Regions from separate parts of the Amycolatopsis sp. NPDC049253 genome, predicted to be linked through region 1. Evidence: riboswitches for the same ligand, from Rfam matches in the RefSeq annotation. Region 1 holds a riboswitch; the other holds the start of a gene.

Region 1 (4,537 bases):
TGTGCGTGTGGATCTGGGTGCCTTCGGCGGCACCGGCCGTCGCGACCCGGAACGCGCGCACCGCCCAGCCGAAGTAGGCCGCGTGCCCGGCCGCGCGCAGCGGCAGCAGCTCCCGCAGCGCCGGCTCGTCGACCTGGATCACGCGCACACCCGCGGCTTCGAGGTCGGTCACCTCGTCGCGGATCGCGAACGCGACCTGCAGCGCCGTGTCCGCCGGCGGCTGGTCGTCGCGCACGAACGACCACGCGAGGATCGTGACCGGGCCGGTCAGCATGCCCTTGATCGGCTTGGCCGTGCGGCTCTGCGCGTACCGCGCCCACGGCACCGTCATCGGCCGCGGGCGCGAGACATCGCCGTGGAGGATCGGCGGGCGGACGCAGCGCGAGCCGTAGGACTGCACCCAGCCGTGCTCGGTCGAGGCGAACCCGGCGAGCTGCTCGGCGAAGTACTGCACCATGTCGTTGCGCTCGGGCTCGCCGTGCACCAGCACGTCGAGGCCCAGCTCCTCCTGCAGCCGCACCACGCGGTCGATCTCGGCGTGCATGGCGGCCACGTACGCGGCTTCGTCGAGCGTGCCCGCGCGGTACGCGGCGCGGGCCTTGCGGACGTCGGTGGTCTGCGGGAACGAGCCGATCGTGGTGATCGGCAGCGGCGGCAGGCCGAGCGACTCCTGGTGCACGGCCGCTCGCCGCTCGTACGGCTCACGCACCGCGTCCTGCGGTGTCAGCGCCGCCAGTCGCTCCCGCACGGCCACGTCCACCGGGTTCGTCGCGCGGTCCGCGACGGCCGCCCGCGCCGCCGACAGGTCCACCCGCTCGCCGCGCAGCGCCCGCCCGAGCAGCACGACCTCGGCGACCTTCTGGTCGGCGAACGCGAGCCAGCTCTTCAGCCGTGAATCGAGGTTCTCGGCCTCGACGTCGTAGGGCACGTGCAGCAGCGAGCACGACGTCGCGATGCTCACGTGCTGCGCGGTGCCCGCCAGCCGGGCCGCGTGCTCCAGCGCGCGGTCCGGGTCCGTGCGCCACACATTGCGCCCGTCGACGACGCCGGCGAGCACCTCCTTGTCGCGCAACGCGCCTTCCGCCGCCACAGCGTCCACAAAGGACGCGTCGGTGACGAGGTCCACGGCCAGTGCCTCGATGGGGGAACGGGCGAGCACGCCCAGCCCGCGGCCGAGGGCGCCGAAGTACCCGGCGACGAGCAGCTTCGGCCGGTCCTGTGCCTTGGCCAGCACGTGGTACGCGCGGGTCAGCGCGTTGAGCTCCTTCGTGGTGCGGTCGCCGGCGAACGCCGGCTCGTCGAGCTGCACCCACTCGACGCCCTCGGCGTTCAGCGCGCTGAGCAGCGCCGCGTACGCGGGCAGCAGCTCGTCGAGCAGCTCCAACGGCTCGAAGCCGGGCTGTACCGCCTTGGCGAGCAGCAGGAACGTGACCGGGCCGACGAGCACCGGCCGCGTCTCGACGCCCAGCTCCCGGGCCTCGCGCACCTCGTCGAGCGGTTTCGTGCCGGCGAGCCGGAGCCGTGTTTCCGGCCCCAGTTCGGGCACGAGGTAGTGGTAGTTGGTGTCGAACCACTTCGTCATCTCGAGCGCCGGTTCGTGCTGCACCCCGCGCGCGGCGGCGAAGTACGTGTCCAGCGGTGATCGGCCCAGGCGCGTGAAGCGCTCGGGCAGCGCGCCGAACAGCTCGGCGGTGTCGAGCACGTGGTCGTAGTGGGAAAAGGTGTTCGAGGGGACCGATTTCAGTCCCGCGTCGCGCAGCCGCGACCACGTCCGCGCGCGCAGTCCGCGGCCGGTGGCGAGCAACTCCGCCTCGCCGGCGGTGCCCGCCCAGTAGCGCTCCAGGGCGCGTTTGAGCTCCCGGTCTCCTCCGATGCGCGGGTATCCCAGGACGGTGGTGCCGATGGTGGTCACAGGCTCTCTCCTCGCGAGCTCGCTCGACGAGCCCGGGCACGCGAGAGCCGCGTTCGGTCAGGCCGTGTCCCACGGGGCCCGGACTCACGCACGCCGTCGGCGCACGTACCACGGGCAGGTCTTCGGACTCGTGGGCGCAACGCTCGCGCCTACTCGCCGTCGCTTCCCGGGCGTCTCGCCCAGTGCTCGACCACGAACTTCGTGGTGACGGCTTTCGTTCCCACTCACCGCTGCGGGGCAGTCCCGGATTCACACCGGGTTCCCTGTTGCCTCACCGGGACACGACCGGAAAAAGCTCGGCCACGCCCTGGCGAACCAGTGGCGTGGCCGAGCCTAGCGGGGTCGGGGCTTCCGGCGGCACGACGTCCGCTGTGATCCCGGAGACCGGGATCGGGCCCCGCAGCCGATCAATCCCAGTCGAGCGCGCCACCCGACTGGTACTCGATCACGCGGGTCTCGAAGAAGTTCTTCTCCTTCTTCAGGTCCATCGCCTCCGACATCCACGGGAACGGGTTCTCCGTCTCCCCGAAGATCGGCGCGAGGCCGATCTGCTGGGCGCGCCGGTCGGTGATGAAGTGCATGTACTGCTCGCACAACTGCGCCGACAGCCCCAGCATGCCGCGCGGCATGGTGTCGCGCGCGTAGCGGACCTCCAGCTCGCACGCGTCGGTCAGCATCTGCCGGATCTCCGCCTGGAACTCTTCGGTCCACAGGTGCGGGTTCTCGATCTTGATCTGGTTGATGCAGTCGATGCCGAAGTTCAGGTGGATCGACTCGTCGCGCAGGATGTACTGGTACTGCTCGGCGATGCCGACCATCTTGTTGCGCCGGCCGAGCGAGAGGATCTGCGCGAAGCCGGTGTAGAACCACATGCCCTCGAAGATCACGTAGAACGCCACGAGGTCGCGCAGGAACGCCTGGTCGGCTTCCGGCGTGCCGGTCTCGAAGTCCGGGTTCTCGAGGTTCTGCGTGTACTTCAGCGCCCACGCGTCCTTCTCGGAGATGGACGGCACCTCGCGGTACATGTTGAACAGCTCGCCCTCGACCAGGCCGAGGCTTTCGCAGATGTACTGGAAGGTGTGCGTGTGCACGGCTTCCTCGAACGCCTGGCGCAGCAGGTACTGGCGGCACTCGGGGTTGGTGATCTGGCGGTACACCGCGAGCACGATGTTGTTGGCCACCAAGGATTCCGCGGTGGCGAAGAAGCCGAGGTTGCGCTTGAGCATCTGGCGCTCGTCCTCGGTCAGGCCGTCCGGCGACTTCCACAGCGCGATGTCGGCCTGCATGGCGACCTCGGTCGGCATCCAGTGGTTGTTGCACGCGGCGAGGTACTTGTCCCACGCCCAGCGGTACTTCATGGGCAGCAGCTGGTTCACGTCGGCGCGCGCGTTGATCATGCGCTTGTCGTCGACGTTGATCCGGGCGGCGCCGACCTCGATCGCGCCGAGGCCGGTGGCGTCCGTGGTCTCCACGTTGGTCATCTAGAGGCTCCAAGAAAAGGCTCGCCGGCGGTGCGGCCGGTTCTCGCCGGCGGCACCACTGGCGAGGAGGTCACTGGCAGGCTTCGCAGTCGGGGTCGTCGATGCGGCAGGAGGCGCCTTCGGTGGCGACGAAGTCGATGTCGTCGACCTTCGGCATTTCCTTCGGCTCGGCGGGCTTGGCGGCCGGAACCGCGGCGGGCACGGCCGCGGCGGGGCTCGCCGGCACGGCGGCCGACGGCGACGGCGACGGCGCGGGCGAAGGCGCCGGGGCGGCCGCCTCGGCCGGAGCGGCAGCGGTGGCGGCCGGGGCGGCCGAGACCGCGTTCAGCTTGCCGTCGGTGCCGCGCAGGGTGCTCTTCTCCACGTGCGTCGCCGACTGTGCGCGCAGGTAGTACGTGGTCTTGAGGCCCTTGTGCCAGGCGTAGCGGTACAGCTCGTCGAGCTTGCGCCCGCTCGGCGCCGCGATGTAGAGGTTCAGCGACTGCGCCTGGTCGATCCACTTCTGCCGGACCGAGCCGGCGTCCACGATCCACTTCGACTCGATCTCGAACGCGGTGGCGTAGAGGGCCTTGAGGTCGTCCGGCACGCGGTCGATCTGGCCGAGGCTGCCGTCGAAGTACTTCAGGTCGCTGACCATGACCTCGTCCCACAGGCCGCGGGCCTTGAGGCTCTTGACCAGGTGCGGGTTCACCACGGTGAAGTCACCCGACATGTTCGACTTCACGTACAGGTTCTGGAACAGCGGCTCGATCGACTGGCCGACGCCGGAGATGTTGGAGATCGTCGCGGTCGGCGCGATCGCCATCACGTTGGAGTTGCGCATGCCGACGGTCTTCACGCGCTCGCGCAGCGGCGCCCAGTCCAGCGTCGTGGAGGTGTCGACGGCGAGGGCGTCGCCCTGGCGCGCGTCGATCAGCAGCTGCATCGAGTCGATCGGCAGGATGCCGCGGCTCCACAGCGAACCCTCGAACGACTGGTACTGGCCGCGCTCCTCGGCCAGGTCGGTCGACGCGGAGATCGCGTAGTAGGAGATGTGCTCCATGCTCTCGTCGGCGAACTTCACCGCGCCGTCGGAGGCGAACGGCAGGCCGAGCTCGAACAGCGCGTCCTGGAAGCCCATGATGCCCAGGCCCACCGGGCGGTG
Region 2 (4,537 bases), on a different contig from region 1:
GATCCCGGCGTAGCGCGTGTCCCACACCGAGCGCGGCACCCGCAGGCGGACGGGCGCGTTGCAGACGGTCCGCCGCACCTGCTGCGGGATCGCGACCACGGGCACCACGTCGAAGTAGCGCCAGCCGCGGCGGGTCAGTGCGGCGCCGAGCGTGGCGCCGATGGTGTTGAGCAGCACGTCGTCGGTCGAGGTCACGCGGCCGCTGTGGATGAGGAACTGCGTGGCCTCCACCAGCACGGACGCGCTCAGGGCGGTGAGCGCGATCCGGCTGAGCGAACGCAGCCGGCGCAGGCGCAGCGGCACGAGCGCGCCCAGCGGGCACAGGAGGAGGACGTTGCCGACGACCTGCCAGAGCGATCCGTCGTCGGACAGCGCGGCGGAGAGGTCGGCGCCGGGCACGAGGTCGAGGGTGCTCCCCGAAGCGGTGCCGACGGGCATGATGACCAGGCAGAGCACGAGTGCGCCGATGGTCACCGCCGTCACGTCGACGGCCGCGGTCGCCGAGGCGTGGCCCAGGCTGATGCCGCTGTTTCTTCGCCGCCTCCGCGCGGCGAGCAAGGGCCAGCAGAGCAGCGCGTATGGCACCGCGATGGCCGTGATCGGGATGATCCCCCAGAAAGCGCGCAGCAAGGCACCCATGCGCTTCCCTTCTCGAACCCCTCTGAACTGCTTCTTCCCGCCCTTCCAAGATCAACCTTCGCATTGCCGGTTCGAGTCGGCATGCTCAGCGGGCCGCACTATTCGGTGATCTTTCCGGTGGCGCGAAACGGCTTCCCGTGGTTCGGTCGAGGCGCGGACCGTCCATAGTGGATGCTGTGGACAACCCTGTGGAAGGATTTCGCCGACTTGGCGAAAAGCCTTGTTCCACAACGGAAAACAAGGGTTCGAGCCTGTGTACTACCCGGCGAGCTCGCGCGCTTTCTCGATGAGCGCGGACAGGTGCAGGCCACGGTGGACGTCGCACGGATGCGTCGTCGTGCCACTCGCGACCATGGCCGCGAAGTCGTCGAGCAGGGCCGTGTAGGACTCCCCGGCGGTGCCCGGTTTGCGGCCGAGTGTCCGGTAGCCGTGCTCGCCGTAGACCGCGACCTCGACCACGGTCGGCTGAACCGGCAGCCGCAGCGACAGTGTCGCGGTGCTCGTGGCACCACCCTCGTGGGCGAACATCAGCTGCCACAGGTCGTCGGGGCCCCGGTGGGCCGCGAGCACGTCGGTGATGCGGCCGAGGGCCGCGTCGAGCAGGTCGAACGCGTGCGGGCCGATGTCGGCGAGCGCGCCGCCGGACGCGTCGAGGCGCCAGGCCGAGGTCGAGTACTGCCCGCCGAGCAGCGCGCCCGACAGCCAGCGCGCGCCCCCGCCGCGCCAGCCGCCCGAGGCGGCGAGACCGTCGAGCCACTCGCGCGTCTGCTGGGAGAACCGCAGCGTGAGCATCACGAGCGACGCGACGCCGGCCTTGTCCACGGCGTCGGCCAGCCGCTGTGCGCTCGCCAGGTCGGCGGCGATGGGCTTCTCGAGGATCAGGTGCTTGCCGGCCTCGGCCGCGCGCGTCGCGATCTCCGCCTGCACGGCGGGCGGCACCGCGAAGGCGAGGGCGTCGACCAGGGAGAACAGCTCGTCGAGGTCGTCGGTGCCGACCGCGCCGTGGGCCTCGGCCAGCGGACGGGCGCTGGTGACGCGGCGCGCCCACACGGCGGTGAGCTCGGTGCCGGGGTGCTCGGCCAGGCCCGGCGCGTGCACCGTCGTCGCCCAGGGACCGGTTCCGACGAGGCCGATGCGCAGCTGTCCGACGTCCACGCCCGGAAGTGTAGGTGTGTCCGGCGCCGCTTCCGGCGGGTACCTCCGGTGGGTTAACGTCGGTCAGCTGTACACCACGATCGGGGGAAGCCGGTGGGAATCCGGCGCTGACCCGCAACCGTGAGCGGCCGCCCGCGCGGCCGTGAGCCGGATCGCCCGCCGTGGTCCGACTCGATGCGAGGTTTCATCAACGATGCGGTTTTTGTGCCGACCATTACCAATCCGACCACAGTCACGGCCGAATGGCTTCGTAGTAACGGTTACGCGCCGCGTGAGGGTCGGCCTACTTTTGGCCGGATCAGTAATCCCTGCCCTGCTCCGTGTGTCTCCGGTCCGGATGCTTGCCGTGGCCGCGCTCCTGGTCACCGCCGGTCTGTCCGGCGCGAGTCCCGCCACCGCGACCGTGCCCGGGAAGGGCACCGCGGGCTACTGCCCGGACGGCAACGGCGTGACCGTGGTCGTCGACTTCCAGGACCTCGGTGGCGACACCCTGATCCGCTGCGCGCCCGGGCCGCAGGCCGACGGCGTGGCGGCGATGCAGAACGCCGGCCTCGACATCGCGGGCGTCGGCAAGTACGGCCTGGCGCTGATCTGCAAGATCGAGGGCAAACCGGCCGACCAGTCGTGTTCGGGGATGCCGCCGGAGAGCGCGTCGTGGAGCTTCTGGACGGCGACCGACGGCGGCAAGTGGGCGTCGAGCCAGGTCGGTGTGCAGGGCTGGAAGCCGCCGGCGGGGAGCTTCGAGGGCTGGTCGTTCGCGCACAACAAGTCGTTCCAGGACTACCCGCCGCCGCGGGTGGCGCCGGTGCGCAAGGCCAACGCACCTGTTCCCGCCGCCGCGTCGACGGATTCCGGCGGCAGCGGCTTCCCGTGGAGCCTGGTGATCGGGCTCGTCGTGATCGCGGTGCTCGTCGTCGCGGGCGTGGTCGTCGGGCTGCGGCGCGGGCGTGCTGCCCGGTAACGCGCGGGCTCTGCACCCGGGTGCGTGGTGGGTGTGGGCGCTCGCGCTCGCCGTCGCCGCCAGCCGCACCACCAACCCGCTGCTGCTGGCGCTGGTGATCGCCGTGGCCGGGTTCGTGGTCGTGAACCGTCGCGGAGACGCGCCGTGGGCGCTGGCTTTTCGCGTGTACGCGCTGGTCGCCGGGGTGATCGTGGTGTCGCGTGTGCTGTTCCGCATCCTCATCGGCGGCGAGGACGGCGGCCACGTGCTGTTCACGCTGCCGACGATCCCGCTGCCCGCCGCGGCCGCCGGGATCGAGCTGCTGGGCCCGACGTCGGCCGAGGAGCTGCTCGGCGGCTTCTACGACGGGCTGCGGCTGGCGGCGATCGTGCTCTGCGTCGGCGCCGCCAACGCGCTGGCGAACCCGAAACGCCTGCTCAAGGCCGTGCCGGGTGCGTTGGCCGAGGTGAGCACGGCCGTCACGGTGGCGCTTTCGATGGCGCCGCAGCTGGTGGAGAGCGTGCAGCGGGTGCGGCGTGCGCGGCGGCTGCGGGCGGCGCGTGGCCGGGGGCTGAGGTTCGTGAAGGGGGTTTTCGTGCCGGTGCTGGCGGACGCGCTGGACCGCTCGCTGCTGCTGGCGGCGGCCATGGACTCGCGCGGCTACGGCCGGCGCGGGTACCTCGCGCCGCGTGTGCGGGTGCTGATCGCGGCCTGCGTGCTGGCCGGGCTGGTCGGGGTCGCGGTCGGGGTGTACGGGGTGCTCGACGGGTCGTCGAGCTGGCTCGGTGTGCCGATGCTGGTGGCCGGGCTGGTCGTGGCGTCCGCCGGGTTCGTGCTGGGCGGGCGGCGGATCCAGCGGACCGCGTACCGGCCCGATCCGTGGCGGCTGCCGGAGACGTTGGTGGTGTTGTGCGGGGTCGTGTCGGCGGGGCTGCTGCTGGCTTGCCCGCCGGCGCAGCTGGTGACGTCGGTGAGCCCGCCGAGCTGGCCGACGTTGCCCTTGCTGCCGGCGTTGGCCGTGTTGATCGCGGTGCTGCCGGCCTGGCTCGCGCCGCGGCCGCTGCCCGTCGCGGAGGTGGCGCGGTGATCGAGTTCTCGCAGGTCACCGTCACCTACGACGGAGCTTCCGCGCCCGTGCTGCGCGGCGTCGACCTCGTGGTGGAGGAAGGCGAGCTGTGCCTGGTGGCCGGGCGCACCGGGGTCGGCAAGTCGACTTTTCTCGGGGCCATCAACGGGCTCGTGCCCCACTTCACCGGCGGGACGCTGGCCGGGCGCGTGTTCGTCGACGGTCTGGACACGGCCACGCACCCGCCGCGTGAGCTGGCGTCCGTCGTCGGGGTCGTGGGGCAGGATCCGCTCGCCGGGTTCGTCACGGACACCGTCGAGGAGGAGCTCGCGTACGCGATGGAGCAGCTGGCCGTGGCGCCCGACGTGATGCGCAAGCGCGTGGAGGAGACGCTCGACCTGCTGGGCATCGCCGAGCTGCGCGACCGTCCACTTCGGACACTGTCGGGCGGGCAGCAGCAGCGCGTGGCGATCGGGTCCGTGCTCACGGCACACCCGCGCGTGCTCGTGCTGGACGAGCCGACGTCGGCGCTCGACCCGACTGCCGCCGAGGAGGTGCTGGCCGCGATCACGCGGCTGGTGCACGACCTCGGCACCACGGTTGTCGTCGCGGAGCACCGGATGGAGCGCGTGGCGCAGTACGCCGACCGGCTGCTCTACCTGCCGGGCGGCGGTTCGATGCGGTCCGGACCGCCGGCGGAGGTGTTCGCGGACGCCGACGTCGCGCCACCGATCGTG

Evidence for each region. A riboswitch is a leader RNA that binds a small molecule or an ion and turns the genes downstream of it on or off. The one in region 1 is predicted to bind cobalamin.
Region 2: another riboswitch for cobalamin. It lies ahead of AB0K15_RS19600 (hypothetical protein); the one in region 1 lies ahead of metE (5-methyltetrahydropteroyltriglutamate--homocysteine S-methyltransferase).

Annotation. Positions count from the first base shown of each region.
Region 1 covers NZ_JBFAQX010000003.1:539,298-543,834, forward strand. The annotation lists gene metE (5-methyltetrahydropteroyltriglutamate--homocysteine S-methyltransferase) at 1-1,912, opposite strand, end outside; cobalamin riboswitch at 2,008-2,206, opposite strand; gene AB0K15_RS10110 (ribonucleotide-diphosphate reductase subunit beta) at 2,320-3,393, opposite strand; gene AB0K15_RS10115 (ribonucleoside-diphosphate reductase subunit alpha) at 3,464-4,537, opposite strand, start outside.
Region 2 covers NZ_JBFAQX010000007.1:403,796-408,332, reverse strand. The annotation lists gene AB0K15_RS19610 (VanZ family protein) at 1-639, opposite strand, end outside; gene AB0K15_RS19605 (Gfo/Idh/MocA family oxidoreductase) at 898-1,794, opposite strand; cobalamin riboswitch at 1,838-1,973, shown strand; gene AB0K15_RS19600 (hypothetical protein) at 2,132-2,755, shown strand; gene AB0K15_RS19595 (CbiQ family ECF transporter T component) at 2,745-3,821, shown strand; gene AB0K15_RS19590 (ATP-binding cassette domain-containing protein) at 3,818-4,537, shown strand, end outside.